Regions from separate parts of the Actinoplanes missouriensis 431 genome, predicted to be linked through region 2. Evidence: riboswitches for the same ligand, from Rfam matches in the RefSeq annotation. Region 2 holds a riboswitch; the other holds the start of a gene.
The links. A riboswitch is a leader RNA that binds a small molecule or an ion and turns the genes downstream of it on or off. The one in region 2 is predicted to bind cyclic di-GMP.

Region 1 (14,428 bases), 2.3 Mb from region 2:
CCGGTCGCGCGGTGCTGCCGGCCAACCGGAACCACCCCGAGTCCGAGCCCATGATCATCGGTTCGCGGTTCCTCGTGAAGGTCAACGCGAACATCGGCACCTCGGCCGTCACCTCGTCCGTCGCCGAGGAGGTGGAGAAGCTGACCTGGGCCACCCGGTGGGGCGCCGACACCGTGATGGACCTGTCCACCGGGCCGCGGATCCATGAGACCCGGGAGGCGATCGTACGGAACTCGCCCGTCCCGATCGGAACCGTGCCGATCTACCAGGCGCTGGAGAAGGTCAAGGGTGACCCGCTCGAGCTGACCTGGGAGCTGTTCCGGGAAACCGTCATCGAGCAGGCCGAACAGGGCGTCGACTACATGACGATCCACGCCGGGGTGCTGCTCGCGCACGTGCCGCTCGCCGCCGAACGCGTCACCGGCATCGTCTCCCGCGGCGGATCGATCATGGCGGCCTGGTGCCTCGCCGAGCACCGGGAGAACTTCCTCTACACCCACTTCCGCGAGCTCTGCGAGATCTTCCGGGAGTACGACATCACGTTCTCGCTCGGGGACGGCCTGCGCCCCGGGTCGATCGCGGACGCCAACGACGAAGCACAGTTCGCGGAGCTGCGCACCCTCGGGGAACTGACCCACATCGCCTGGGAGTACGACGTCCAGGTCATGGTCGAAGGCCCCGGCCACGTGCCGATGCACAAGATCAAGGAGAACGTGGACCTGCAGGTCGACCTGTGCGGCGGGGCGCCCTTCTACACGCTGGGGCCGCTGGCGACCGACATCGCGCCCGCCTACGACCACATCACGTCCGCGATCGGCGCCGCGATGATCGGGATGTTCGGGACGGCGATGCTCTGCTACGTCACCCCGAAGGAGCACCTCGGCCTGCCGAACAAGGAGGACGTGAAGGCGGGGATGATCGCGTACAAGATCGCGGCGCACTCGGCTGACCTGGCCAAGGGGCACGCCGGCGCGCAGGAATGGGACGATGCGCTGTCCCGGGCGCGGTTCGACTTCCGGTGGGAGGACCAGTTCGAGCTGGCGCTGGACCCGGAGACGGCTCGGGCGTACCACGATGAGACGCTGCCGGCGGCTCCCGCAAAGACCGCGCATTTCTGTTCCATGTGCGGGCCCAAGTTCTGCTCGATGCGGATCAGCCATGAGTTGCGGGCGGCGGGGATGAAGTCCAAATCGTCGGAGTTCGTGGAGGCGGGTGGCCGGGTTTACCTGCCGGTGGCACCGTCGGCCTGATCCGCTTGTTCCGGGTGCTTCGGCAGGAAGTCGTAGATCGGCTCGTGGGGTGCCTCGGGCTCGGAGCCCTCGGGTTTCGGGGCGCCACCCACTGATTTGTTGAGCTCGCCGAGGGTTTCCATGGCCTTGCGCTCGGCTTCCGGTTTGAGGCGGATCGGGCGCTGGAGGGGTGGTTTGCTGTCGGTCTCGTCGGGGGTGGGCTCCGATTTCGCGGGCTCGGCCTTCTTACGGGGGCGGCGGGCTCGCTTGGCGGGGGGCTTTGGCGCGGGGGCCGCGTCCTGTGAGGGCTCCGGCTTCTCGGCGGGCGGCTTTTCGGGGGCCTTTGCGGTGGGCTGTTCCGCAGGCTTTTCTGCAGGTTTGTCGGCTGGGGTCTCTGCGGGTTTTTCCTCGGACGCCGGCGCTTCGGCGGGAGGAACTGCGGGGGCCGGCGTTTCGGCTGCGGGCGCGGCGGGGGCCGGGGTCTCGGCCGCAGGTGGAGCGGGAGTCGGGGCTTCGGCCGGAGGAGCGGCTGGGGGTGCGGCTACCTTTGCCACCCCGGTGGCTTTGCGGGCTGAGGGGCGGCGGTGCGAGGCGGGCCGGGGTTCGGGTTGCGGTTCCGGGGTGACGTTCGCCGGGATGATCCGGTAGCGATAGGTCACCCCGTCGTCGCGAACCACGAAATCGTCCGCGCCGTCCGGCCGGGTCCAGGTGAGGATCATCTGCCCGTACTTCTCGGCGAGCTTCACCAGCGCCGGAAAACTGTCCACGATGACGACCGGTTTGCCGGGCGGGCTGGCCATCGGCTCCACCGGGACCAGCAGGTGGGGGTAGCGGCGCTGGATTTGTTCCCGGTTCTTCAGCGGAACCCGGCGGAAGGCCAGCAGGGCGACCACAGCGATGCCGACCAGCGCGACGAGCAGCGACTTCACCGCCCAGCTACGTGCCTGTCCGGCGGTGAACAGATCCGTGCCGAAAAGCGAGATCTGACGGGGAAAGGTCCCGCCGCCGGATGTCGCGGCCGACCGCTTGACCACCAGACTCTCGGCTCCGCCGAGGAGAGCCAACTGGATGTTCGTGAGGCCGAAGCTCACCGATGGCTCGAAGCTTGATCCGTCGGCATGGCTGACTCGCGCGGTGACCGACACCGTGACCGCTCCGATGTCGGTGCCGATGGCCTCGGATGCTCGCTGCGCCCGTTCGTCCAGCCCGTCGAGATCGAGCGACACGGTCCCGGTGAAGCGCTGTGCGGAGAACTCCTTGGGCTGAGCCAGCTGAACCGTCGAATGCCAGCCCGTCTGAGTCGAGAGCCGGGCACTCACCTCGACAGTTCCGGGCTTTCCGAGATACTCCATCCGCAGGACGACGAACTCCGCGAGATTCCGGTAGATCGGGTCGGGGGAGTACGCCGTGGTGCCGTCGTAGGCGGCGCTGCGCGGCACGTCCGCAGAGTAGGAGAAGGTCATCGACTCACCGGCCTCTACCGAGGAGTCGGTGGTCTGCGTGGCCGGCCTCATCCAGCCGAGCACCCCGAACAGCAGCCCGCAGACGGCCAGCACGACGGAGAGCACGGCGACAACCCAGATCGCCGGGTGGAGCCGTCTGACCGCCTTGGCGACGGTCATCACCACCGCCCAGGAGCCGCCTTGGCCGGACATGCTCTTCGTCCTCTTCTTCTGCCGGCCGCGCGGGATGTCCCGGCGGGATCTCACCGCGGCTGCCCGGGTGCCGACGATCATGAACCCGAACATCCCGAGCGCGGTCGGACTGAGCAGAGGCTTCAGCCACACTCCGCCCTTGGGGACGTGCAAGACCGCGCGGCCGATGAGCTCGTTCGCGGTGGGTTCGATCGCGTCGATAGCGGGGTTGTTGTCTCCTTGGAAGACATAGCCGGTGAGGGCGTCGCCGCCGATGATGCGGTGGAGTGTCTCTATGCCTCCGGTCCCATGGTATGCGGCGATCTGCCCGACTTCGTAGGAATCGAACTTGATCAGAAAAACCAGATCATCGGCGTAGTAGGTCGGGTTCATGCTGACGCCGTGCGTGATGACGTAGGAGAGTCGCTGGGTGCTGACCGCCCACGCACCAATGGCCGCCATCACGAGGATGGCGGCCATGGCGATACGTCGGAACCTCGGGATGGCTACTCCGCGATGTGACGACTCACAGCTGTGGTAGCAGCCATGGTGTCATCTCGGGATGACCGTTCGAGGCGGTTCTAGGATCAGATGCCCGGCTGGACCTTGACGTCGAGATCGGTCACCGCGGTCATGTAGCCGGTGGTGGCGTTGCCGACTACGCAGTTCCAGATGGTGGTCGAGCCCCAGGTGCAGGTGAGGGCCGAGGTCGAGCTCGTCGTGCCGCTGTTGTTCGTGCCCTTCAGCGTTCCGGTGATCACCGACGTGGTGGTGTTCAGCGTCGTGCCGTTGCTGCCGGCGACGTTGAGGGTGGCGCCGACGACCTTGTTGCCGTCCGTGGCGTCGTAAACCAGGGCAGCCGAGTTGAGCACCGCGCCTTCCACGGTCATCGTGGTCGTGCCACCACCGGCAATCTTGGTGAAGCCGCCGGAGTTGGTGACGCCCGAGGCGGTGAAGGCGGTGCTTCCGGCCGCGACGACACCAGCGACAGCGATTCCACCAAGAAGCTGCATCATGTTGCGCATTAAGAAGGTTCTCCCCAAGGTCGGTAGCCCAGCCAGCCTCATGGGCTCTGTGGCTTTGCGTCCCCGGCTTGCGCCGGGTTTGCTCTTGTCGGCCGAGCGGGTTGCTCGATCTCGCTTACGCCAGGTTGTTCGGTCGTGGGCTCCCCGGGCTAAGCGTTAGCAGCCACTTTTCCGGCGTCCTTTTCGAGGTTTTCGCGCCTGAGTGCAGCTCGGGTGCTAGAGGGGCGCGCGGCCGTTTTTTCGGGAGGAGAAACCGTGCGCGGCGGCTGTCCGGGGGACGGTCGCCGCGCGTACCCGGGAAGGGCTTAATACTGCAACGGCACTTCACCTGAGTGGGTAGCCGCGGCGTTTGTAGTGGCTGAGGCGGGCTTGGTGTTGGCGTCGTCGTCGCCAGCGTGACCACCACCAGATGTGTTTGGGCTGGTGGTGGCGGACGAACAGTGCGGCGAGCAGGCGCCGGATCTCCGGTACCGTGTAGCCGATCATCATGTCGTCACCGGTGCTGTTTGCTGTTGCGCGGTCTGGGTCCGGGCGACGACGAGCCAGGCGTAAGCGGCCATCGACAAGGTGATGTGCGCGTACCAGGCCCGCCAGTCCCGGACCTGGTATTCGTCGAGGCCGGCCTGACCTTTGGCCTGCTGGAAGCATTCCTCAACGGCCCATCGGGTGCCGGCGATGCGGGCCAGGTCCATCAGCCGGGTCTTCCGCGGGCCGTAGCAGACGTAGTAGGCCAGCTCCCCGGTGTTCATGCTGCGCCGGGCGAGCAGCCAGTGCCCACGCCCGGGCCGCCAGCAGATGCGGATCGGGATCCGCGCCCACCAATACTCCCGCGGTCCGTGAGCCCCGGGACCGGCCGAGATCCGCGACCAGGCCCGGCCCGGCAGCGATGCGATCAGCTCGTCGACGCGGGCGCGGCCCATGCTGGTGGTGACCACGTCGTCGTTGCAGCGGGTCGCCACCACATGCGGCTGGTCGTGCTCTTCGAGCCAGACCCGCAACGCTTTCGACTGACCGTAGGCCTCGTCCATGGTCACCCACGCCGCCGCAACCCCCGCGGTGAACGCCCGCTGCAGCATCTGCCGGGCCATCTCAATCTTCGTGGCGAAGCCGACCTCGTCCGGGATCCCTGCCGCCCGGCAGCGATCCCGGTCATCGGTCCACGCCGCCGGCAGATACAACTGCCGGTCGATCAACGCGTGCCCGCGCGTCGAGCGGTAGGCCAGGAAGACACCGACCTGGCAGTTCTCGATCCGGCCGGCGGTTCCCGAGTACTGCCGGGCGACCCCGGCGGACTTCACGCCCTTCTTCAGGAACCCGGTGTCATCGATGATCAGCACACCATTCGGATCACCGAGGTGCTCGATCACGTAATCCCGGACCTCGTCACGCACGGCGTCGATGTCCCAGTCGGCCCACCGCAGCAGGCGTTGCATCCCGTCCGGTGACAGGTCACCGGCTTGCTCGGCGAGGGTCCAGCCGTTCTTACGATCGAGGCCGGCGACCAGCCCGGACAGATACTGCCGGGCCCGCCGCCGCGGCTCCGCGCGGGTGAACCGGTCCGCGAACCGGGCATGCAACCGGTCCAGTTCACTCGACCACTGATCAAACTCGATCGACGTCACACAACAGGCAACGAGCCGATCATCTATACGTATCGCCTGCTGAGTGCCGTTGCAGTATTAAAGCTTGTAGAACGTCACATAGTGGTCGGGGGTGAAGTAGGCGACGCGGGTGCTGCGGTTGACCACGATGCGGTAAGCGTCGCGGGAGGCGCCCCGGGCGCGGGAGTAGACGTCGTATTCGCCGTAGGAGGCGGACGGGAGCTGGCCCTCGCGGTTGTAGAACGTGCCGCCGGTGTAGTTGTAGTTGCCGTACGGCCAGGCATACCAGCCGGCGCTCGTCGGCCAGTTGAGGGACTTCCAGCCGTTGTACGCGGTGCGCGCGGCTGAGCAGCGGCTGATCGTGCAGCTGTTGTAGACCGCGGCCTGGGCAGCGTCGGTGTTGGTCGGGGCTACGACGGCGGGTGCCACCAGTGCCGTGCCGGAGAGGGCGAGGACCAGGGCCAGGCCGGAGAGTAAGCGGCCGATTCGGGTGATCATGATCGGACTCCGATGCCGTGGGGGGATTACCCGGACATCGACCATCGTCACCGTGGGGGGAGGGTGGTGGTACCTCCCGGTCCGATCATTTCACCGGAGTTGGGTAACGCTTCACGCTCCGCCCAGGCCGTTCACCCAGTTGACGTACTCGTCCTGCTGGCCCTGTGCGCCGCGCTGCGGGGGAGGGCCGCTGATCGAGGTCGGCTCCACCACCGGCGGACGGGCGGTCGCCGGAGTGATGCGCGGGTGCTCGGCGGTGTCGATTCCGGTCCGGGGGCCGGGGTTGCCGGTCGCGAAACCGTCGAACGAGCCGGATGGGGAGGCCGGTGGGTTCTCCGGGGCCTGCCGGCGGCCGCGCCAGCCGCGGCGGGGTGCGGGTGCGGGCTCCTGCCGGCCGGAGAAGTGCGACGGGGCCTCCTGCTGACCGGAGAACTGCGAGGGGGCTTCCTGCTGGCCGGAGAAACGGGGCGCCGGGCCGGCGAAACGCGGTGCGGGGCTCTGCTGGCCGGGGCCCTGGTGGGCGCTGTGCTGGCCCGGGCTGTGCTGCCCGGGGTTCTGCTGGCCGGGGTTGTGCTGGCTGAGGTTCTGCTGGCCGGGGTTGTGCTGGCCGGGGCTCTGCTGCGGCGGGCCGGAGAAGCGGGCGGGGGACTGGGGCGGCTGGCCGAACGGCGTGCCCGTACCCGAATTGAAGGGTGAGTTGGGCGCGTTGGCCGGGGCCTGGTTGGCCAGGTCGGCGAGGGGGTGCGGGCGGTCGGCGACGGTGACGACGCCGGTGTCCGAGGGGCGGAGCTGCGGGTCCGGACGCTGCGCGGCGGCGGCCGCCGCGGCGGCGATGGCGGACTGACCGGGTACGGAAGGGGCGGCCTGATCGCGCCGGGGCAGCGGGGCGGGGCCGAGGTCGCTGCCGGTCGGCGCGGTGGCGCCCGAAGCGATGTTGCCGGAGGCGGTGCTGCCCAAACCGGTGTTGCCGGAGGCGGCGCTACCCGAAGCGGTGTTGCCGGAGGCGATGCTGCCCGGGACGGTGTCACCCAGGGCGGCGCCGGGTGACGTGGCGCCGGACGTGGCGCGGGACGCGGCGGTGGCCGTCGACTGCTCGTCGTCGTGGGCCCGCTCCGGCGCGCCTCGGATGATCACGGCGAGCACCGAGCCGAGGACGCCGGCGCCGGCGGCGAACATCGCCGACCAGTACGGGCTGAAGGTGAAGCCGCTGCTCTCGCCCGGACCGGCGATCAGGTAGGCGACGGTGAGCAGCGCCGGACCGGCCAGTCCGGTCAGCGCCACCGCCGAGGTCGGCATCCGGCGGCCCCGCGCCATCAGGCCGAGGATCAGGCCGGAGAAGAGCGCCAGCAGCGGCATCGTGACGAACGGGGTGCGGTCGTTGACCACGGCCGGGAGGAAATCGCCCTCCAGCACGCCGAGGCGGACCGGGGCCGCGGTGTGGCCGGGGAGCAGCGACGGGGTGACCGCGACGAGGCCGATCACCCAGACGAGCACGGTGAGGGCGGCGATGTTCCACCGGACGACCGCTCGCGCGGCGGCGGCCCAGGCGGCGAAGATGCCGACCGCGACGCCGAGGCCGGCGCACACGCCGATCACGAAGACCGGGTCGACGCCGGCGACCTGGGCGGAGCGGGCCGGCTGCATGGTCAGCGGCAGCACCACGAGAGCGCCGAGGCCGGACGCGAGGCCGACGGCGAGCGCGCCACCGGCACCGACCGGCTGGGACCGCCAGCGGGGACGGAAGCCGGTGCCGACGACGGCGCCGATCGCGGCGGCGGTCATCGCGATCCAGGCGACCCAGGCGAGCTGGGACGTCCACTGATCACTCGCTGTGACGTCAAGGTCCCGATCGAGGCGCACCATGCTGAGCCCGTAGGCGAGGCCGAGCTGACCCGCACCGACCACGGCTGCCGCCGCCGTGGTGGTGGCCAGCAGCTTCACCCAGCTCCAAAATGCCATGCCGCGCACGTTACGGAATGGCCAGGCCGACACGCCAGTCCGGAGGCCGCTTATTAAGACACCCTAAAGTCTCGATCATCAACATCGATTTGTGTAACTATGGCAGGCGTCACTGTGGGTTACTGGAGGGCGACGTACGGGTCAGTTGCCACGCCGACCGTCTGCAGTGGACACTGATCAGGCAGCCTTCAGTCCGTTCTTGGGCGGCGGTGGGGTGGTTGGAAGGGCGGACAAATAGTCCGTCGCATCGTGCCAAACCTTGCGAACGTGAGACCTTCGCAAGGTCACGGGACGGAAATCTCAGTGGCTGGAACGGTGACGGTGACTTCACGGAAGGTCGCGGGTGGAATATTCGCGCACGTCAAACCGTATGTCGCTGCTGCGCTTCGTGTTCCGGTCCGGTTTCCACCCGGACAGCCGAGCATTTTCCGGGAGGTTCCAGGCTTCCCAAACGGTCCGGCGTTCTGATGAAATCGCCGCCGTGCCGAAATCGGCGCGGGCTTTGCTGCGGGCACCGGACGGGGCCGGACCGCGGCCCCCGGCGCGCCGGCCGATCTGTCGGAGCCGAGCGGGGACGACCACGAAGGAGATGTCGTGAGCACGGGATCCTCGGCCCAGGCTGCACGACGTGGCCTTCCGCGGCTTCGCGACGCGCGCATGCGCGCCAAACTCGCCGCCCTGCTCTTCCTGCCGCTGGCCGCGGTGCTGATCCTCGCGACCGTCCGGCTCGGCGAGGTCGGCGAGCGGGCCACTGACGCCGGCCGGGTGGCCGACCTGACCAGCCTCGGCAGTGAACTCTCCCGGCTGACCGGTCTGCTGCACGACGAGCGGATGGCGGCGCTCGCGTACCTCGCGGTGCCGGACGCCGCGGACACCGGGTACCGGGAAGCGGTCAAGGCGGTGGACGCACAGGCACAGGTCGTCGGTACCCGCCGTGCCGCGGTTGACGGGATCCCGGCCATGGTCGACCAGCGGCTCACCCAGGCCGACACCGCGTTGCGCGCCCTGCCGGAACTGCGCCGGACCGTCGCCGACCGGTCCGCGACGGTGCCGGAGACCGCCGGGCGGTACGGGGACGCGATCGCCGGGATGGGCGGCTTCACCGCGACGGTGAGCCGGATCGCCGAACCGGGACCCGTCGCGGACGGCCTGCGGACACTCGCCGCCTTCAGCCGGATCGAGACGGCCGCTGCCACGCAGGCGACGGTGACGTTCGTAGCCCGTACCAGCGGGGGGTTGAACGCCGATCGGCAGCAAGCTATCGTCGCGGCGCAAGCCACCCGCCGGGAGGCCCTGGCCGACCTCCGGTCGGTCGCGACCCCGCAGCAGATCGCCCTGGTCGAGACCGTGGCCGAGGACGAGGCCGTGACCCGCGCCGACACGCTCTCCACCCCGTCGGGCGGGCTCGCCGGAACCGCGCCGAACGATGTCGTCGAGGCCTTCGGCACGGTGACCCGGCTGCTGGGCGCGGCCGAGTCGCAGATCGACGAGCAGGTGGTCGCGACCGCGCGCGACAGCAGCAGCGACACCTCCCGGCGGGCCACCGTCGAGTTCGTCCTGGTGCTGCTCGTGCTGCTGGCCGCGGTCATCGTCGCGATCTACCTGGGCCGCTCGATGCACCTCGCGGTGCGGCGCCTGCGGGAGGGCGCGCTCGCGGTGGCGAACCGGGATCTTCCCGAGGCCGTGACTCGTTTGCAGGACGTGGAGAACCTGGGCGAGGGCGGCGTCGACCGGATCGTCGCGCAGACCCGGGACCCGATCCCGGTCACCGAGAACGACGAGTTCGGCCAGGTGGCCGAGGCCTTCAACATGGTGCACCGGGAGGCGATCCGGGTCGCGGCCGAGCAGGCCGCGCTGCGGACCAGTGTCTCGACCATGTTCCTCAGCCTGGCCCGGCGCAGTCAGAACCTGGTCGACCGGATGATCGGCGAGCTCGACCAGATCGAGCGGATGGAGGAGGACCCGAAGCGGCTCGCCCGCCTCTTCGAGCTGGACCACCTCGCCACCCGGATGCGCCGCAACGACGAGAACCTGCTGGTGCTGGCCGGCGCCGAGGTCGGCTCGCCACGCCGCGAGGACGCGCTGCTGATCGACGCGATCCGGGCCGCGCAGTCCGAGGTCGAGCTCTACCACCGGATCGAGTTCGGTTCGATCGACACCGACGTGCTGGTCTCGGCCGCGTCCGTCAACGACGTGGTACGCCTGATCGCCGAGCTGCTCGACAACGCGACCCGGTTCTCCCCGCCGTCGACCGTGGTGATGGCGCACGGCGGCCGGGTGGGTGACCACGCCGTGGTCCAGGTCGAGGACCGTGGACTCGGCATCTCCGCCGACCAGATGGAGCTGATCAACCGCCGGTTGACCGAGCCGTCCGAAGTGGACGTCAGCGCGTTCCGGCTGATGGGCTTCGCGGTGATCGGACGGCTCGCGGCCCGGCACGGGATCGGCGTCGAGCTGCTGCCGGGCAGCGAGGGCGGCACGATCGCCGAGATCACGTTGCCGGCTGATGTGGTGGTTCTGCCGGGTACGCAGGCCGCGCCTCAGCGGGCGGCCAGCTGGACCCGGCCGGGACCGCCGCCGGTCCCGTCGGGCACGGGCTTCCCGGCGGCGCGGCCGGAAGCGCGGCCACCGGTCCGGAGTGTGGCGATGCCGGCCGAGCCGGTGTTCCGCAAGCCGGTGTCGCTGAGTGGACCGGCGTCCGATTTGGATCTCGCACCCACGCCGGATCGGCCGCCTCTGCCGACCCGGGCGCCGGGGTCGCCCGCGCCGGTTGCGGAAAGTTTCGCGGGGGCCTTCGTGCCGGCTGTGGAGACGCCTCCGGGCGCTTTCGCGGCGGCCCCGGAAACGCGGCCGGGCTCGGAAGCTCTGCTGGACGACAAGATTCAGCTGGAGATGCAGCACAACTGGTTCGATCGGAGTGCGGACGTGCACGGGCAGGTGGGGATGCCGACGGCGGGTTACGCGCCTCCGCCGGCGCCGGTTTCGGCCCCGGCCGCGTCGCCGGTCGCCGCATCTCCCGTCTCGGCTCCTCCGGCCTCCGCTCCTCCGGTCTCCGCCCCTTCGGCCGCGATGCCGAGGGTGGCCATGCCGCCGGTCTCCGCGCCGCCGGTATCAGCGTCGTCGGTTTCCGCGTCGTCGGTTTCCGCGCCGCCCGTGTCAGCACCGCCCGTGTCCGCGCCTATGTCAGCGCCGCCGGTTTCGGCGTTCCCGGTTTCCGGGTCGCCCGTCTCGGCTCCGGCGGGTGCTCCGGCGGCGGCTACAGTTCCGAGGCCTCGGCAGGCCGCTGAGGACCGGTGGCGGACCACGGCCGACGACGGCTGGCAGCGGGCGATGGCCGCGGCCGTGCCACAGGACGCCGGAACCACCCGGTCCGGGCTGCCCAAACGGATACCGCAGGCGCAGCTGGTGCCCGGCGGTGTGGAGAACACAGCGCGGACCCAACACCGTCGCAACCCGGAGGAGGTCCGGGGACTGCTGTCCTCGTACCACCGCGGGGTGCAACGAGGGCGGACGGACGGCGTTGCCGAATCCGCCGTCACAGCGACACATGCTCCTAAGGAGAAAGAACAGTGACCAGGCCCCCCACCATGCACGACATGGGCTGGCTGCTCAGCAACTTCGCCGACAGCATCGCCGGTATCGCGCACGTGATCGCGGTCTCGGCGGACGGGCTGCTGCTGGCCTCCTCGCGTGACCTGCCAGCGGACCGGGCGGACCAGCTCGCGGCGATCACCTCCGGCGTGGTCAGCCTCACCGACGGTGCGTCCCGGATGTTCAATGCCGGACAGGTGCAACAGACCATCATCGAAATGGACAGCGGTTATCTTTTCCTGATGTCCATCAGCGACGGTTCGTCGATGGCTGTTCTGGCGGCGCGAAGCTGCGATGTCGGCCAGGTCGGCTACGAGATGGCTCTGCTGGTGGAACGGGTCGGCGCGGCACTGTCGCCGGCGCCACGCGAGGCCGTCAGTTACTAGACGCCGGGGGCCGCTGGCCTCCGGTGGGGACGAGGTGACCGCGACATGGCAGAGCCGCACGATCCCCGGGGCAACCTGGTGCGGCCGTACGCGGTCACCCGCGGCCGGACCGAGCCGATCCGGGACATCCCGATCGAGGCGGTCCTGGTCGCGAGCGGGGCGGCCGTACAGGAAGCGCGGTTCGCCGGACATGACAAGTACCGCATCGCCGTGCTGTGCGAGCCGAAGGCGCAGTCGCTCGCGGAGCTCGCGGCGCTGACCCGGTTACCACTGGGGGTGACCCGGGTGCTCGTCGCCGACATGGTCGCCGATGGGCTTTTGACGCTGCACAGTGCCGCTCCGCGAACCGGTTTCGCGGAGCGGATGGATCTTCTGGGAAGGGTGTTGGGTGGACTACGCAAGCTCTGAGGGGGCCGGAGCGCGTCCCACGGAGATCACCTCCGCGAAGATCGTCGTCGCTGGTGGCTTCGGTGTGGGCAAGACGACGCTCGTCGGTGCCGTCTCCGAGATCGACCCGCTGACCACCGAGGCCGTGATGACCTCGGCGGGTGAGGGGATCGACGATGCCTCGAAGGTGCCCGGCAAGGAGTCGACCACGGTGGCGATGGACTTCGGCCGGATCACCATGGCCGAGGACCTGATCCTCTACCTGTTCGGGACACCGGGGCAGACCCGGTTCTGGTTCATGTGGGACGAGTTGATCCGCGGCGCGGTCGGGGCGGCCGTGCTCGTCGACACCCGGCGGCTCACCGACGCGTTCGCGCCGCTGGACTACTTCGAGAACCGGCACCTGCCGTACCTCGTCGCGGTGAACTGCTTCGACGGCGCTCCCCGGTACGAGCCGGAGGAGGTGCGCGAGGCGCTCGCCATTCCGCCCCGGGTGCCGCTGCTGATGTGCGACGCGCGCCATCGGGAGTCGGCGAAAGCGGTGCTGATCGGGGTGGTCGAGCACGCGATGGCCACGCTCGTCGCCGAGCATGAGGGAAATCAACCCGCGCCGGTCGGCTGAGCCGCCCACCTCAGCCATGCTCCGGTAGCGAAAGTCGCCGGACGGCCCGGGCCCCGCGCCCGGGCCGCGCGGCTTCTCGGGGACTCCTCGGGTGCGGTTGGGGAGGGCTTCGGGCGTACCCGATGGGTGATTTTCAGGCGGGAAGCCGGTAGCCGCGCTTGACGACGGTCTGGACCACACCGGGTACGGCAAGACCGGCGCGCAGGCGGGCGACGGCCATCTCGACGGCGTGTTCGTCGGCGCCGCGCGGAAGTGATTGCAGGAGCGCGGCGCGGGAGAGGACCCGTCCGGGTGAACCGGCGAGCTCGCGGAGGACCGCCATCGGGGCCGGCGCCAGGGGGCGGAGTTCGCCGTCGACGATCGCCGCGTGGCCGCGCAGCGTCAGGGAATGGCCGGCCACCTCCAGGGTGACGGCGCGTTTCGGCAGCTCGTCGACGATCGTGCGGACGAGGGCGCTGAGCCGGGCGCGACCCGGAGTGACGACCGGGATGCCCTGACGGCGCAGCGGCGCTGCGGTGACAGGTCCGACACAGGCTGCCAGGACGTCGCCGCGCAGCGAGTCGAAGAGGGCGTCGGCACCGGTGCCGGCGGCGCGCAGCACGGCCTGGACCGCGGCGGCCGACGTGAACGTCACGGTGTCCACCAGCTTGCCGATGATCAGATCGACCAGCCGGTGCAGCGGCGCCTGATCGACGGGCGGCGCCCAGCGGTAGACCGGCGCCTCGATCACCCGGGCGCCGGCCCGCTGCAATGCCTCGGTGTACTCCGGCTGACTGTCGCCGTGCAGCTGCAGGGCCACCGTGAGACCGGTCAGGCCGCGGGCGGTCAGGTGGTCGACGACCTCCTCGTAACCCTCGCCGTCGGGTGTCCACTGCTCGTGCAGACCGGCGGTGCGGACCGCGGCGCGTGCCTTCGGCCCACGGGCCACCAGGTACGCCCGGGACAGCACCGACCGCAGCGGCTCGGCAAGACCCCACCCCTCCGCGGCCTCCAGCCAGCCACGCATGCCGATACCCGTGTTGACCAGCACGATGTCGGGTGGCGTGTCGAGGCAGGCCCGGGTCGCGGCGCGCAGTTCGGCGTCGTCGGCGATCGGGACGATGCGCAGGGCCGGCGCCAGCACCACGCGGGCGCCGCGGGCTTCGAGGAGGGTGGCGAGCTCGTCCTTGCGGCCGTCGGCGGTCACGCCGATCGTGTAACCGGAGAGGGCCGCCGCCGGCTCCGCGAGGGCGGCAGCGGTCAGCGCGGCCCGGCGGGCGCCGGGGGGCCGGTCGGTCATCGGCAAGCCGGCTTGCTCGTGCCGCCTGGCTTGCTCGTGCCGCCTGGCTTGCTCGTGCCGCCTGGCTTGCTCGTGTCGAGAAGTCGCGGCGTGGCCGAACGGTCCACCGAAGGGCACGCTCGAAGCCCGCCGTCCTCGGCGTCGACCCGCTCCCATGTCACGCCTGCGGTCCTCGCCGTACCTCCGTCCGGGGCACGCCGCGACTCCTCCTCGCCGC
Region 2 (14,428 bases):
CCAGCGTCGCGGTGGTCTGGTTCGGCGGCCACCGGATCGATTCCGGCGGCATGCAGGTCGGCGAGCTCACCGCGTTCATCAGCTATCTCATGCAGATCCTCATGTCGATCATGATGGCCACCTTCATGTTCATGATGATCCCGCGCGCCGAAGTGTGCGCCGAGCGCATCAAGGAGGTCGTGGACACCGATTCCAGCGTGACGCCGCCCACGGGGGGTCCGTCGGGCACCGGGATCACCACGCTTCCGCGGCACGGCGAACTCGAGCTCCGGGACGTCGACTTCCGCTATCCGGGGGCTGAGGCCGCGGTGCTTTCGGGGGTACGTCTGATAGCACGTCCCGGTGAGGTGACAGCGATCATCGGCAGCACCGGTAGCGGCAAGACCACCCTGCTCAACCTCGTGCCGCGGCTCTTCGACGCGACGAGCGGTTCGGTCCTGGTCGATGGTGTGGACGTCCGCGAGCTGGACCCGGACCTGCTGGCCCGCACGGTCGGCCTGGTCCCGCAGCGGCCGTACCTGTTCACCGGCACGATCGCGTCCAACCTGCGCTACGGCAATCCGGACGCCACCGACGAGGAGCTCTGGGAGGCCCTGGAGATCGCGCAGGCGAAGGACTTCGTCGAGGCGATGGAGGGCCGGCTGGACGCGCCGATCGCCCAGGGCGGCACGAACGTGTCCGGCGGCCAGCGGCAGCGGCTCGCGATCGCCCGCACGCTGGTGCACCGGCCGGAGATCTACCTCTTCGACGACTCGTTCTCGGCGCTGGACTACGCCACCGACGCCGCGCTGCGTGCCGCACTAACCGAACACCTGACCGCTGGAACGAACCTCACCGCTGGAACGAACCTCACCGCTGAAACGAACCAGACCGGTGAGACGAATCTGACCGGTGAGACTAACCAGTCGAGCGGCGGCCGGCAGGCCACCGTCGTGATCGTGGCGCAGCGGGTCAGCACGATTCGCGACGCCGACCGGATCATCGTGCTGGACGACGGCAAGGTGGTCGGCACGGGGACGCACGACGAACTCATGGAGAGCAACCCCACGTACCGGGAAATCGTCCTTTCGCAGCTCACCGAGAAGGAGGCGGTCACCCGATGACATCTCCAGAGAACCGCCCGCAACCGCGGCCCATGGGTGGTGGACCGCCGGCCGCCCGGATGATGATGGCGGGTGGACCGCCGGAGAAGCTCCAGGACTTCAAGGGCTCCACGAAACGCCTCCTCGGACTGCTGAAGCCGCAGCGCGCCCTGGTCGGCGCGGTGCTGGCCTTCGGTATCGCCAGCGTGACCCTCTCGGTGCTCGGTCCGTACCTGCTCGGCCACGCCACCGACGTGATCTTCAATGGTGTGATCGGCCGGATGTTCCCGGCCGGGGTCACCAAGGAGGAGGCGGTCGCCGGGTTGCGTGCCCGTGGCGACAACGGCATCGCCGACGTCCTCGTCGGATCGGACGCGGTGCCCGGCCAGGGCATCGACTTCACCCGGCTGTCGCATGTGCTGGCCTGGGTCGCGCTCGTCTACGTGTTCGCCTGGGTGTTCGGCGTCCTGCAGGGACGGCTCACCGCCCGGGTCGTGCAGACCGCCGTCTTCGACCTGCGCAACCAGGTGGAGGCGAAGCTGGCCCGGCTGCCGCTCTCCTACTTCGACCAGCAGCCGCGCGGCGAGGTGCTGAGCCGCGCCACCAACGACACCGACAACATCGCGCAGACCCTTCAGCAGACGTTCGCACAGCTGGTCACGGCTCTGCTGATGATCGTCGGCGTACTCGGGGTGATGTTCTGGATCTCCCCGCTCCTGGCGCTGATCGCGCTGGTCACCGTGCCCGTGTCGATCTGGCTCACCACGATGATCGGCAAGCGGTCCCAGCCGCAGTTCGTCGCCCAGTGGAAGACCACCGGCCGGCTCAACGGCCACATCGAGGAGATGTTCACCGGGCACACGCTGGTCAAGGTCTTCGGACGGCAGAAGGAGGCCGCGGAGACCTTCCGCGAGCACAACGACCATCTGTACGCGTCGAGCTTCCGTGCCCAGTTCATCTCCGGCCTGATCCAGCCCACGATGATGTTCATCTCGAACGTCAACTATGTGCTGGTCGCGGTCGTCGGTGGCCTGCGGGTCGCGTCCGGCACCCTGTCGCTCGGCGAGGTTCAGGCGTTCATCCAGTACTCCCGGCAGTTCAGCCAGCCGCTCACCCAGGTGGCCAGCATGGCGAACCTGGTGCAGTCCGGCGTGGCCTCGGCCGAGCGGGTGTTCGCCCTGCTCGACGCGCCGGAGCAGAGTCCCGACCCCGAGCCCGTGGACATGCCCGCGACGGGGAAGGTCCGGGGCCGGATCACCTTCGAGAACGTCTCGTTCCGCTACCTGCCGGACAAGCCGCTCATCGAGAACCTCTCGCTCTCGGTCGAGCCCGGCCAGACCGTCGCGATCGTCGGCCCGACCGGCGCCGGCAAGACGACCCTGGTCAACCTGCTGATGCGCTTCTACGAGGTGACCGGCGGGCGGATCACGCTGGACGGTGTGGACATCGCAACGATGCCCCGTGAGCAGCTGCGCGAGCAGATCGGCATGGTCCTCCAGGACACCTGGCTCTTCGGCGGAACCATCGCCGAGAACCTGGCGTACGGAGCTGATTTCAAGCTCAGCCCCGATTTTAAGACCAGCCCCGATTTCAAGACGGGTCCAGAGTTTAAGAGCAGCCCAGATCTTGTGGTCGGGGCGGACAGCCCGGAAACCGCGGCCATCGTGCGGGCTGCCGAGGCCGCCCACGTCGACGGCTTCGTGCGCATGCTCCCCGACGGCTACGACACGAAGATCGACGAGGAGGGCTCGAACGTCAGCGCCGGCCAGAAGCAGCTCATCACCATCGCCCGCGCGTTCCTGGCCGAGCCGAGCATCCTGATCCTCGATGAGGCCACCAGCTCGGTGGACACGCGTACCGAGGTGCTGATCCAGCGGGCCATGAACACGCTGCGGACCGGACGGACCAGCTTCGTCATCGCGCACCGGCTCTCCACGATCCGCGACGCCGACGTGATCCTGGTGATGGAGAACGGCAGCATCGTCGAGCAGGGCACCCACGAGGAGCTGATCGAGGCGGACGGGGCGTACGCCCGGCTCTACTCGGCCCAGTTCGCCCAGGCCGCAGTGGAAGTGGACTGAGTGGAAGTGGACTGAGTGGAAGTGGACTGAGTGGAAACCGACTGAGCGGAAGCGGACGGAGCGGAACAAGAGAGCGGGGGTGGCCGGTCGGCCACCCCCGCTTTCTGTAGTCCGAAGATGAGGACTTACTTCACCGTGACCTTCTTGGCGGTGCTGTAGTTGCCCAGCAGACCCATCCCGGTGTCACCGGCGACGAATCCCCGCATCGTCAGCGCCTTGCCGCTGTCCAGCTTGACCGTGCGCGTGTAGACCCCGTTGCTGCCGGTCTTGCCCTTGTAGACGGTCTTCCAGGCGCCACTGACGTAGCTCTGGACCATGATGTCCTGCCCGGCGGCCTTCGGGTTACCGGTGACCGTGACCGTGAAGGAACCCTTGCTCGGCGAGGTCAGCGTGAAGACCGGGTTCTGCTTGACGCGGACCGCGATCTCCTTCGACTTCAGGTCGCCCACCCTGGTGTGGAAGATGTATCCCTGGCCGATCCAGTGCGTGAGCGAGTACTGGCCGGACGCGTTGGCCGTGGTGGCCTTGAGCCGCTTGGGCTCCTCGTCCGAGCCGAACGGCACACCCCACAGCTCGACCCGGGCGTTCGCCGCGGCCTTACCGGTGATCGTCGCGGTACCGCCGCCGTTCAGCGAGGCGCTCGGCGTGGAGACGGTCGGCGCACCGGGCTCCGGCTCGCCGGGCTCGCCGGGCTCACCGGGCTGACCGGGCTCGCCACCATCGCTGGCCGCGATGGTGATCCAGCCGTCCTTCACCGAACCGGTGCCGCTGAAGCCGGTGCCGGAGACGCGGATCGTCTCGCTCGACTCCTTCAGCTCGTCCTCGGTGATCTGCACGTCGCCGATCGGGATCGTGGCGCCGGCCGGCGTACCCGCCGGAATCTTCACGACGAACGACTGCGGCGCGAAGTCAGTGGCCGAGGCCGCCTGGTGACCCCCGTTCGCAGCGCCCGCCAGGCTGACGTTGAGCAGTGTCTCGCCCTGCGCCACACCCGCCGTGGTGCCGGTCAGGGCGATGGTCTTGCCTTCCTCGCCCGTCGCGTTGTCGACCACGAGTTCCGGCGGCATGTCGTCGTTCTTGATGGTGAGGATGCCGGTCTCGGTGACTCCGGTCGCGTCGGTCTCGGCGTCGTCGAGCCCCACTGTCCAGCGGGCCGTCTCGTCGGCCTCGAAGACCCTGTCACCGTTGATGATGCCCAGCACGTAACCGGTGGTGTCTCCGGCCGCGATGGTGCCGGCGCCCATGACCGGGCCGAGCACCGTGTAGTCGTTCGAGCCGGCGCCCGCGCCGCCTTCGACCGCGGTGCCGGGGTCGGTGGCCGGTTCGACGACCCAGTCGATGTCCTCGGCGCTCGGGTTCGACAGCCGAACCTCGAGGAGCGCCGCGGAAGGGCCGTCGCCCTCCGGGATGGTCATGGCCTTGTTCGTCAACCGGAACGTCGGCTTGTCGTCGTCGTCCTTGATCGTGATCGTGTTCTCGCCGAGTGCCTTGCCCGCCTGCAAGCGGCTGATGTGCGCGTCGGTCAAGGTGATCGCGAAGGTTTCGCCGTCGCCCTCGTCGATGTCGTCGCCGATGACGTCGACGGTGAAGGTTTTCTCCGTCTCACCGGGCGCGAACGTCAGGATCGTGCGGGCGCCGGGTGCGACGGCGGTGAAGTCCTCGTCCGCCGTGGCCGTGCCAGAGATGCCCGAGCTGACCTCGTACTGGACTTTCTGCTCCTGGCCGGAGGCCTTGGTCAGGCGCGCCGTGAAGGTCCGGGACCGCGGCGTGCCGACCCCGCCCTCCATTACATCACCCGGCACGAGCTCCACCTGCGGCCCCGGCGTGGTGCCGGCGTCGGTGATCGTGCCGTTGCGGGTGTTCGGGCTGACGATCGTGGCGTTCGTGGCATTCGAGACCGTGACCGCCAGGTCCTCGTCGGCCTCGTCGATGCTGTCGGTGAGGGTGCTGACGCTGATCGGCGCCTTCGGCGTGGCGGAGTCCGCGTCGAACGCCACCGTGCCGTTGGTGACAGCTGTGAAGTCAGTGCCCGCGGCCGCCACGCCGTGCCCGGTCGCCGGCTTCGCCGTTCCGGTGGACCAGCTTGCCGAGACCGCTCGCTCCGACTTCGGGTCGAGGGTCACCGGGAAGACCAGCGGGTTACCCTCCGAGGCCGCGCCGACCGGCGCGTCCAGCGTGATCTTCGAGGTGGCCTCGTCGTCCAGGATGTTGATCCGAGTCGACTGGGTCCCGCTGACATTGGTGCCCGCCAAGCCCCTCACCCAGAAGCTCTGCTGGTCGTCCTCGTCGAGGTCGTCATCGATCAGGTCGATCGTGATCTCGCCGTAGGTGGCACCCTCCGTGATGGTGAGGTCGGCGTCGAACTCGTCGTAGTCCTGCCCTGCCTTGGCGGTGTCGTCCTCGGTCTTGATCGGGATGGTGACATCGCCGACGGTCGCGGTCGGGATGGTCGCCCGGACCTTGACGCTGGCGACGTCCTCCCGGACCGTCGCGGCCGGGGTCGCGATGAGCGTGTAGGTCGGGCTGTCGTCGTCGATGATCGTGCCGACAGCGTTGGCGGGGCTGATGGCGGCGGCTGTCGGGGTCGTGTTGTCCGATGCCGCGACCACGGCCACGATGGAGGCCTTGAACGTCTTGTCGGCCTCGTCAACGGTGTTCTGCTTCGTCGCCACGGTGATGGTTTTGACCTGCGGTGATGTGCTGTCCCATACCGGGAAGCTGACCGCGGCGTTGACGACAGCGGTGAAGTCGGTGCCGGGAGTGGCCTGGTTCGCCTGAGGGGTGTCGTCAGCGATCGTCGACCAGGTCAGTTTCTCCGCCGGCAACGCCGGGTCGTTGGCGGTGGCCTTGCCCGCTCGGGTGATGCGCAGGCTGACCGTGCCACCTTCGGTGCCGGATCCAGCCGCGATCGAGTAGTCACCGGCCGCTGCCAGGGCCGGCGTCGCGATGAACACACCCGGCACGAGGCCGATGGCACCCGCGACGGCAACGGACAGGGCGGTCCGCATGGATTTCTTACCACGCAGCGCGAACGGAATCGAGCCGCTCTTGGCCGCATGGGCTTGTGGATAGCGCATGTGTTTCTTTCTCCTTCGGCGGCTGGGCTACCTCCGTTCGGGGAGGCCCCTAGCTTTGCGTCCCCGCCTCGCGACGGGTTTGCCTGTTCGGGTACCGCGCCTGCCGGCCGTCGAAGGGGCCGCTCAGGCACCGGGGAACCGGTTCGAGCAGCGCAATGCTGGACCATCGACAAGCCCGAATCGACAACCCTGAATCGACAGGACTGAATCGACAGGACCGAATCGTGCTCCAGCAAGAGGTCGCGCCTTCCGTAATCTAACCGGCCTATCGTCCCCTTACCGGCAGAACGGGTTTTTAAGTCGAATCGCCCTCAACTAGCACAGCAGTCCCCCGCGGGACAGGAGAACAGCAAGACAGAAGGAGAGAAACAGAAAGAGAGACAGCAGAACGAGAGCCAGCGGAAAGAGAGCCAGCGGAAAGAGAGCCAGCGGAAAGGACTAGAGCAGACCGTGGCGCATCGCGGTGGTCACCGCCGCCGTCCGGTCCGCCACCCCCAGCTTGTTGAAGATCCGCAGCAGGTGCGTCTTCACGGTCGCCTCCGAGATGAACAGCCGCTTGCCGATCTCCGCGTTGGTGAGCCCGGCCGCCACCTGCTTCAGCACCTCGGTCTCCCGGGCGGAAAGAGCGGGAGGAGCAGGGGTACGGACCTGACGCACCAGTGTCGACGCGACGCTCGGCGCGAGCACCGTCTCCCCCCGCGCCGCCGCCCGGACCGCGTCGGCCAACTCGGCAGGCGTCGCATCCTTGAGCAGGTATCCGGACGCGCCGGCCTCGATGGCCCGCAGGATGTCCCGGTCCGACTCATAAGTGGTCAGCACCATGACCCGCACGGGCGAGCCGCCCCCGGACTCAGCGGCACCAAACCCAGCCGGACCGGCCCCAGCCGCACGGGGTTGACCAGCCAGGATCTGCGCGGTCGCCTCCACCCCGTCGCCGTCCGGCATCCGCAGGTCCATCAGCACGATGTCGGGGCGCTCGGCCAGCGCCAGAGCCACCCCTTCACTGCCCGACGACGCCTCCCCGATCACGGTGAGGTCCGGTTCAGCGTCGAGCATGCCGCGCAGCCCCATCCGCACCACCGGGTGATCGTCGACGAGCAGGATCCGAATCACGCGGGAATCTCCAGTTCGATAATCGTGCCGCTCACGGCAGCAGCATCACCCATGGCAGCCCCACCCACGGCAGACCCACCCACGGCAGCCCCACCCACGGCAGCAGCAGCACCCGGGCCACCACTACGCACCGCCACCTGACCACCCACCTGAGCGGCCCGCGCCCGGATGTTGGAGAGCCCGAAGCCACCCCCACCCGCGGACCGGACGCCGGCCGGGTCGAAGCCCCGCCCGTCGTCCCGGACGACGAGCCGCACACTCGACGCCGCATAGGCGAGCACCACACCGACCTCGGTGGCCCCGGCGTGCCGCCGCACGTTCGTCAGCGCCTCCTGTGCCGCGCGCAGCAGCACCACTTCCACCCGCGTCGGTAGGTCACGGGGCTCACCCGTCACCCGGACCGTGGACGGCACACCCGCCTCTTCGCTGAATCGGGCAGCTTGACGGCGTACCGCCTCGGGAAGTGAAGCGGAAGCCAGCGCGGCGGGTGAGAGAGCCGCGATGAGTGCCCGCGACTCGGCCAGGTTTTCCCGTGCGGTACGCACGGCGAGCGCCAGACGTTCGTCGGCGAGCTGCGGGTCGGCGGCCTGGACCAGCGTGATGATGCTGGTGAAGCCCTGTGCGAGGGTGTCGTGGATCTCGCCGGCCAGCCGGTTGCGCTCGGCCGCCGCCCCGGCCTCGTGGGAGAGCCGCGCCAGTTCCGCCCGGCTGGCCTCCAACGCGGCCCGGCTCGCCTCCAGCTCGACGATGAGGGCGGCCCGCTCGTCGCTCTGCGCCAGCGCCCGCATGATCCAGAGACCCATGCAGATGCCGGCGCCGGTGGAGATCGCCGCGATCACCAGGTCCAGCCCGACGCTGCCCTCCGGGTCGTTGAGCAGGTCGGCCACCGGCGGGACCAGGTTCGTCACCACGATCAGGACGATGGCGAGCCGTACCGTGACCATCTGGAAGATCAGTGGGATGACCGCGAACATCAGCCAGGTGGAGAGCGGCACCGCGAAGATGGCGATCGCGAAGAGCGTGAGCTGGACGAGCAGGACGACCCGGCTGGTGTTGTCCGGATAGTCCCGCAGGATCAGCGGCCGGCCGATCACCACGTGCAGCACGATCATCGCGGTCAGGGCGGCCAGTGCCACGCCCCGCTCCAGCGACGAGAAACCGTCCACGATGACGACTGCGGCCAGCACAGCAGCCGCGATCACCGCGAAGTAGAGATCCCAGATCCAGGTGGCGGGAACCGTACTTCCCGCACCCGTACTTCCCGCACCCGTACTTCCCAAGCCCGCACTACCAGATACCGCTTCCGGGGAGCTCATTTCTCGCTGTTGTTCCACCGGAAGGTCATCAGGCACAGCACCAATCCGACCACACACCACACTCCCAGCACCAACGCGACCCGGCCCAGCTCCCACGACCCGTTCAGCTCCTGGCTCTCGGCGGACGCGGGCAGGAAGACGTACCGGAAGCCCTGCGCCATCCACCGCACCGGGAAGATCGACGCGACCGAGATCAGCCACTCCGGGAGCTGGCTCATCGGCTGGATGAACACGCCGGAGACGAACTGCAGCGCCACCACCGGCACGTTGAGGATGCCGCCGGCGTTGCGGGCGTTGCGGACCAGCGCGCTCACTGCGACGCCGAGCAGCGAACAGGCGATCACCGAGAGCAGGAAGATCCAGGTGAACGTGATCCAGTGATCGGCCGGCGGCAGTGGCATGTCGAAGACGAGCACGCCCATGAGGATCAGCAGCGCCGCTTCGGCGAGGCTGAGAACAAGAACCAGAAGAGCCTTACCCACCAGGTACGCCGAGACCGGCATCGGCGTTCCCCGGAGGCGCTTGAGCGTCCCGTCCTCCCGGTCCAGTGCGAGCCCGGAGCCCATGGTCACGAACGCGGTGTTCAGCACCCCGTACGCCACCATGCTGGCCGTGAAGACCTGGCTCGCGCTGACGCCACTGTCGGTGTAGTCGTCGCCGAAGATCGTGCCGAAGAGCAGCAGAAGCATCGCGGGAAACGCGAACGTGAAGATCAGCGCCGTCTTGTCCCGGACGAACTGCAGAAGTTCTACCTGTCCGCGGCTGACACTCATGGTGATGGTGCTCATCGGGTGGCTCCGATCAGGCTCAGGTAGATGTCTTCCAGGGTGGGGCGGCTGATCGTGAGCGTGGTCAGATCCGCGCCCGTCGCGACCAGCCGGCGGATCAGCTCGGTCGGGTCCTCGTGCTGCTCCTCGTGGAGCACGCCGTCCTCCCGCCAGCGGACCCGGGCCGCCGCCGCGGACCGCCCGCCCAGCGTGGCCGGGGTTCCCTCGGCGACGATCAGGCCGCCGGCCAGCACCACGAGACGGTCGGCGAGCGCCTCGGCCTCGTCGAGGTAGTGGGTGGTGAGCACGATCGTGGTGCCGTCGCCGGCCAGGTGCCGGATCAGATCCCAGAACTGCCGGCGGGCCTCCGGGTCGAACCCGGTGGTCGGCTCGTCGAGGAAGAGCAACTCGGGGCGGCCGACGATGCCGAGCGCCACGTCGACGCGGCGACGCTGACCACCGGAGAGGGTACGGATCTTGCTGTTCCGCTTGGCGGTGAGGCCGACCAGCTCGATCACCTCGTCGGCCGGCCGCGCGTCGGGGTAGAACCCGCCGAGGTGCCGGACCATCTCCCGCACGGTCAGGTCGGCGGCGTCGTCCGCGTCCTGCAGGACGATCCCGATCCGGCTGCGCCAGGCGGATCCCGCCTTGCCCGGGTCCTCGCCCAGCACCCGGACGTCCCCGCTGGTCCGCCGCCGGTGACCCTCCAGGATCTCCACTGTGGTGGTCTTGCCGGCGCCGTTCGGCCCGAGCAGAGCGAAGATCTCGCCGCGGGCCACGACCAGGTCGACGCCCGCGACCGCTTCCCGGTCCTTGTACGTCTTACGAAGCCCAGTTACTTCGATTGCTTCCATGCACTGATCGTGCCGTCCGGAGGCACCCCGGCGACACGACCACCCGGCCGTCATCGGCTGTCAACCGATCGATGGACAGAGCAATCCCTAGACAGAGCAACCCATGGACAGAGCAACCGGCGGAGCCGGACTCTTACTCCCAGCGGAAGTTGCGGGCGGCGGCCGTCAGCCAGACCACTGCCCACAGACCGAGGCTGAGCCAGATCGCGACAGGGACCGACGCGTCGTACAGCAGGGTGTCCCGCAACGCCTCCGCGTGCGCAGCCAGCGGCAGCAGGAACCAACCGGCCGCGCCCAGGTCGGGAGCGGCGAACATGATCCCGCCGACCGAGAGCATCAGCACGTAGATCAGCGTCGCGGCGCCGGTCGTCGTCTCCGGCTTGAGGACGCTGGCCAGCAGCAACGCGAGGCCGCTGTAACCGGCGGCGGCCAGCACGGTCACCGCGATCGCCGGCAGCAGCTGGTCACCGTGCGGACGCCAGCCGACCGCGAAGCCGACCGCCGCGAGCACCAGCACCTGCAGCACGATCTGGACCAGCACCGCGGCGGTCTTGGCGAGCAGCAGGCCGGGCCGGGTCAGCGGCGAGGCGCCGAGTCGTTTGAGAACGCCGTAACTCCGCTCGTACCCCGTGGTGATCGCCTGGCCGGTGAAGGCCGTGGACATCACGGTCAGCGCGAGCACACCGGGAACCACGAAACCGAGACGGTCATCGGTCGGCAGATTGGTCACCTCGAAGAGGCCCGCTCCGAGCAACACCAGCAGCGGTACGCCCATGGCCAGCACCACTGCTTCGCCGCGACGGGCGGTCAGCAGCAGTTCCATCCGGATCTGCTTGCCGATGATCGTCCGCATGGGTGCCCGGCCGGGCGCCGGCGTGAAGGTTCCGGCGCTCATTGCGACGCTCCAACGGGGTTAGCGGGGTTGTTGGCAGCAGGATTGTTGGCAGCGGGGTTGTTGCTTGCCGTGAGAGAGAGGTAGACGTCCTCGAGGGTCCGCCGGCGGCTGCTCACGGCGGTGACGTGCGCGTCCACGCCCGCGAACCAGCCCAGCACGTCGGCCAGCGCACGGGTGTCCAGCTCACCGGCGATCGCGTACTCCCCCGGCGAGCCCTCGGTCACCGTGCGCTGCCCCTCCGGGCAGGTCAGGGCCCGTAGCCCGGCCAGGTCGATGCCCGGGTCGGCGCGCACTTCCAGCAGGTCGATGCCGGCCGCCGCGGTCAGCTCGGCCGGTGTCCCGGTCGCCGCCACCCGCCCGGACCGCATGATCACCACGTCGTCGGCGAGGCGCTCGGCCTCGTCGAGCAGGTGGGTGGTGAGCAGGACCGAGACGCCGTCGGCCCGCAGCTCCTCGATCAGCTGCCAGGTGGTGTGCCGGGCCTCGGTGTCCATCCCGGCCGTCGGCTCGTCGAGGAAGACCAGCTCGGGACGGCCGACCAGGGCCACCGCGAGGCTGAGCCGCTGCTGCTCGCCGCCGGAGAGCCGCCGGAACCGGGTGCGCGCCACTTTCCGCAGGCCGAGCCGGTCCATCAGCATGCCGGTGTCGAGCGGGTTCGCCGCGAACGAGGCGAAGAGCTGGAGGATCTCGCCGGCCGCCGCCCACGGGTAGACGCCGCCGGACTGCAGCATGATCCCGAGCCGGGGCATGAGCGCGTCGTGGTCGCCGACCGGGTCCAGCCCGAGCACCCGGGCCCGGCCCGCGTCCGGCCGCCGGAATCCCTCGCAGACCTGCAGCAGGCTGGTCTTGCCCGCTCCGTTGTGGCCGAGCAGCGCCAGCACCCGCCCCCGGGGCACGCTCAGTGACACTCCGCCGACGGCCGTCGTCTCGCCGTAGCGCACCACGACATCGGAGATCTCGACCGCCGCGGCCCCGTCGCCACCCACCATTGAGCTCCCGCCCCATCAGGATTTTCTGGAATCGCCGCCCCCGCAACCTTACGGCGCGTCCCTGAAAAGACCCGGCACGGTGGTCCAGCAGGATGCAATGGCTCACGCCCATCATCCCCGACGGTAGGGTGCGCGCATGAGCAGCAGCCCCGTCTCCGTGGAGATCTACACCGACGGCGCCTGCGTGCCGAATCCCGGTCCGGGCGGCTGGGGCGCGGTCCTGCGGTACGGAAAGGCCGAGAAGGACCTCTGCGGCGGCGAGGCCAACCCGACGACCAACAACCGGATGGAGTTGATGGCGCCGATCCGCGCGCTGGAGACCCTGAACCGGGCGCCGCTCAGCGTGGACATCTACACCGACAGCGTGTACGTCCGGGACGGCATCACGAAGTGGGTGGCCCGCTGGCGGGCCAACGGCTGGCAGACCTCGGCCCGGCAGCCGGTGAAGAACGTCGACCTGTGGCAGCGCCTGGACGCCGCGGTCCGCCGGCACGAGGTCCGCTGGCACTGGGTGAAAGGCCACGCCGGGCACCCGGAGAACGAACGCGCCGACCGCCTGGCCGCCCGTGGCCTGCAGGAAGCAGTCGAAGCCGCGAAATCCTGAGCCGGGCGCGATATTGCAGCATGGCGCGATATCGCAGCATTGACAGCGGCTAGGACTCGCGTGGCTGGGACCCGCGTGACTGGGACCCGCGCGGCTGGGACCCGCGCGGCTGGGACCCGCGTGGCCGTGGCACCTGGGCGCGAGCGACGCGATCCGGCGGCAGCCGATAGGTGGCCGCCCGAACCAGCTCGTCCGGAACCATGTGCCGCCCCTCGGACGACGCGGCGGCCGAGGCACTTCCGGCGCTCCCCGCTGAGGCGCTCCCCGCTGAGGCGCTCCCCGCTGAGGTGCTTCCCGTTGAGGCGCTCCCCGTTGAGGTGCTTCCCGTTGAGGCCCGCCCGGCAACGGTTCGCCCCACGGACCGCCCCGCCGCCGTCCGGGTCGCCATGCTGAACACGCTCCGCGTACCCGTCGCGTACCCCTCCCGATAGGCCGCGGCCCGATCCGCGCCGTGGCGGCGCCGCTGATGGACCCGCCCCGCGGTGTACCCGCAACAGGCCGTGAACGCGGCGAGCAGGACTAAGAGGATCAATAGGTCGCCCGGAGCGGTCATGCCACGATTGTGACGATGTGGATAGACCGCGAGCTATGGCCCGTTTGACCTACCCCGAACGAATTAGCTCACAGGCTCAACCCGTGACACCCACCTGGAAAGCGACATTTTGCCTGGCGGACGCCCTGGATTGTGATCTCTACTGCAGGGTAACCAGGGGCTCTACGACATCCGCCGAGGTCACATTCCGGATGGCCACTCTGCGGGCGACTGCCACGATAGGTCATGAGTTGACACTTTTGCCCGCCGAGCGGCACGGTACTCCCAGTTGTCCACAAGACAACGGTGAACTTGGATGATTGGGGTTGGCATGCGCTCCACTCGCCGTTCCCTGGCGGCCCGGCTCACGGCGGCCGGGGCGGGGCTCGTCCTGCTGCTGACGGCTGCCGCCTGCAGCGCCGGCGACGACACCGACGCCGCCACGGTGGAGGTCTTCACCTGGTGGGCCGAGGGCGGCGAGAAGGCCGGTCTGGACGCCCTGGTCAGCCGCTTCACCGCGGACTGCCCCGGCCAGCAGTTCACCGACGGCGTGGTGGCCGGCGGCGCCGGCATCAACGCGAAACAGGTGCTCACCGCCCGCCTGGCGCAGGACGACCCGCCGGACACGTTCCAGGTGCACGCCGGCGCCGAGCTCACCGACCACATCGACGCCGGTCAGGTGCAGGATCTGACCGCGGAGTACGACGCCTGGGGCCTGCGCCAGGCTCTGCCCGAGGGCCTGGTCGACGATCTGACGGTCAACGGCAAGATCTATTCGGTTCCGGCGAACGTCCACCGCGCCAACGTGGTCTGGACCAATCCGCAGGTGCTCTCCGGCGCCGGCATCCACACCACCCCGAAGACGATCACCGCGTTCCTGCGCGACCTGGAGAAGCTGCGCAAGTCGGGCATCGAGTCACCGCTCGCGCTCGGTCGCGACTGGACCCAGCTGATGCTGCTGGAGGCGGTGCTGATCAGCAAGCTGGGCGCGGAGAAGTTCTCCGGCCTGTTCACCGGCGAGACCAGCTGGAGCAGCAGCGCGGTCTCGACCGGGATCCGCGACTTCGGCAAGCTGGTGAGCTACAGCAATGCCGACCGCGACGCGATGGACTGGCCGG

Region 1: another riboswitch for cyclic di-GMP. It lies ahead of AMIS_RS03290 (hypothetical protein); the one in region 2 lies ahead of AMIS_RS32585 (Calx-beta domain-containing protein).

What each region holds. Positions count from the first base shown of each region.
Region 1 covers NC_017093.1:680,647-695,074, forward strand. Annotated here, with positions in the region: gene thiC (phosphomethylpyrimidine synthase ThiC) at 1-1,250, shown strand, start outside; gene AMIS_RS03285 (DUF5305 family protein) at 1,223-3,343, opposite strand; gene AMIS_RS03290 (hypothetical protein) at 3,451-3,879, opposite strand; cyclic di-GMP riboswitch class I at 3,908-3,982, opposite strand; gene AMIS_RS03295 (IS701 family transposase) at 4,374-5,501, opposite strand; gene AMIS_RS03300 (ribonuclease domain-containing protein) at 5,568-5,987, opposite strand; gene AMIS_RS40205 (YML083C domain-containing protein) at 6,099-7,946, opposite strand; gene AMIS_RS03310 (sensor histidine kinase) at 8,604-11,519, shown strand; gene AMIS_RS03315 (roadblock/LC7 domain-containing protein) at 11,516-11,923, shown strand; gene AMIS_RS03320 (DUF742 domain-containing protein) at 11,969-12,331, shown strand; gene AMIS_RS03325 (GTP-binding protein) at 12,312-12,932, shown strand; gene AMIS_RS03330 (uroporphyrinogen-III synthase) at 13,066-14,211, opposite strand.
Region 2 covers NC_017093.1:7,139,833-7,154,260, forward strand. Annotated here, with positions in the region: gene AMIS_RS32575 (ABC transporter ATP-binding protein) at 1-1,103, shown strand, start outside; gene AMIS_RS32580 (ABC transporter ATP-binding protein) at 1,100-3,163, shown strand; gene AMIS_RS32585 (Calx-beta domain-containing protein) at 3,289-6,240, opposite strand; cyclic di-GMP riboswitch class I at 6,255-6,334, opposite strand; gene AMIS_RS32590 (response regulator) at 6,679-7,353, opposite strand; gene AMIS_RS32595 (sensor histidine kinase) at 7,350-8,633, opposite strand; gene AMIS_RS32600 (ABC transporter permease) at 8,666-9,457, opposite strand; gene AMIS_RS32605 (ABC transporter ATP-binding protein) at 9,454-10,290, opposite strand; gene AMIS_RS32610 (ABC transporter permease) at 10,424-11,185, opposite strand; gene AMIS_RS32615 (ABC transporter ATP-binding protein) at 11,182-12,174, opposite strand; gene rnhA (ribonuclease HI) at 12,311-12,778, shown strand; gene AMIS_RS32630 (ABC transporter substrate-binding protein) at 13,642-14,428, shown strand, end outside.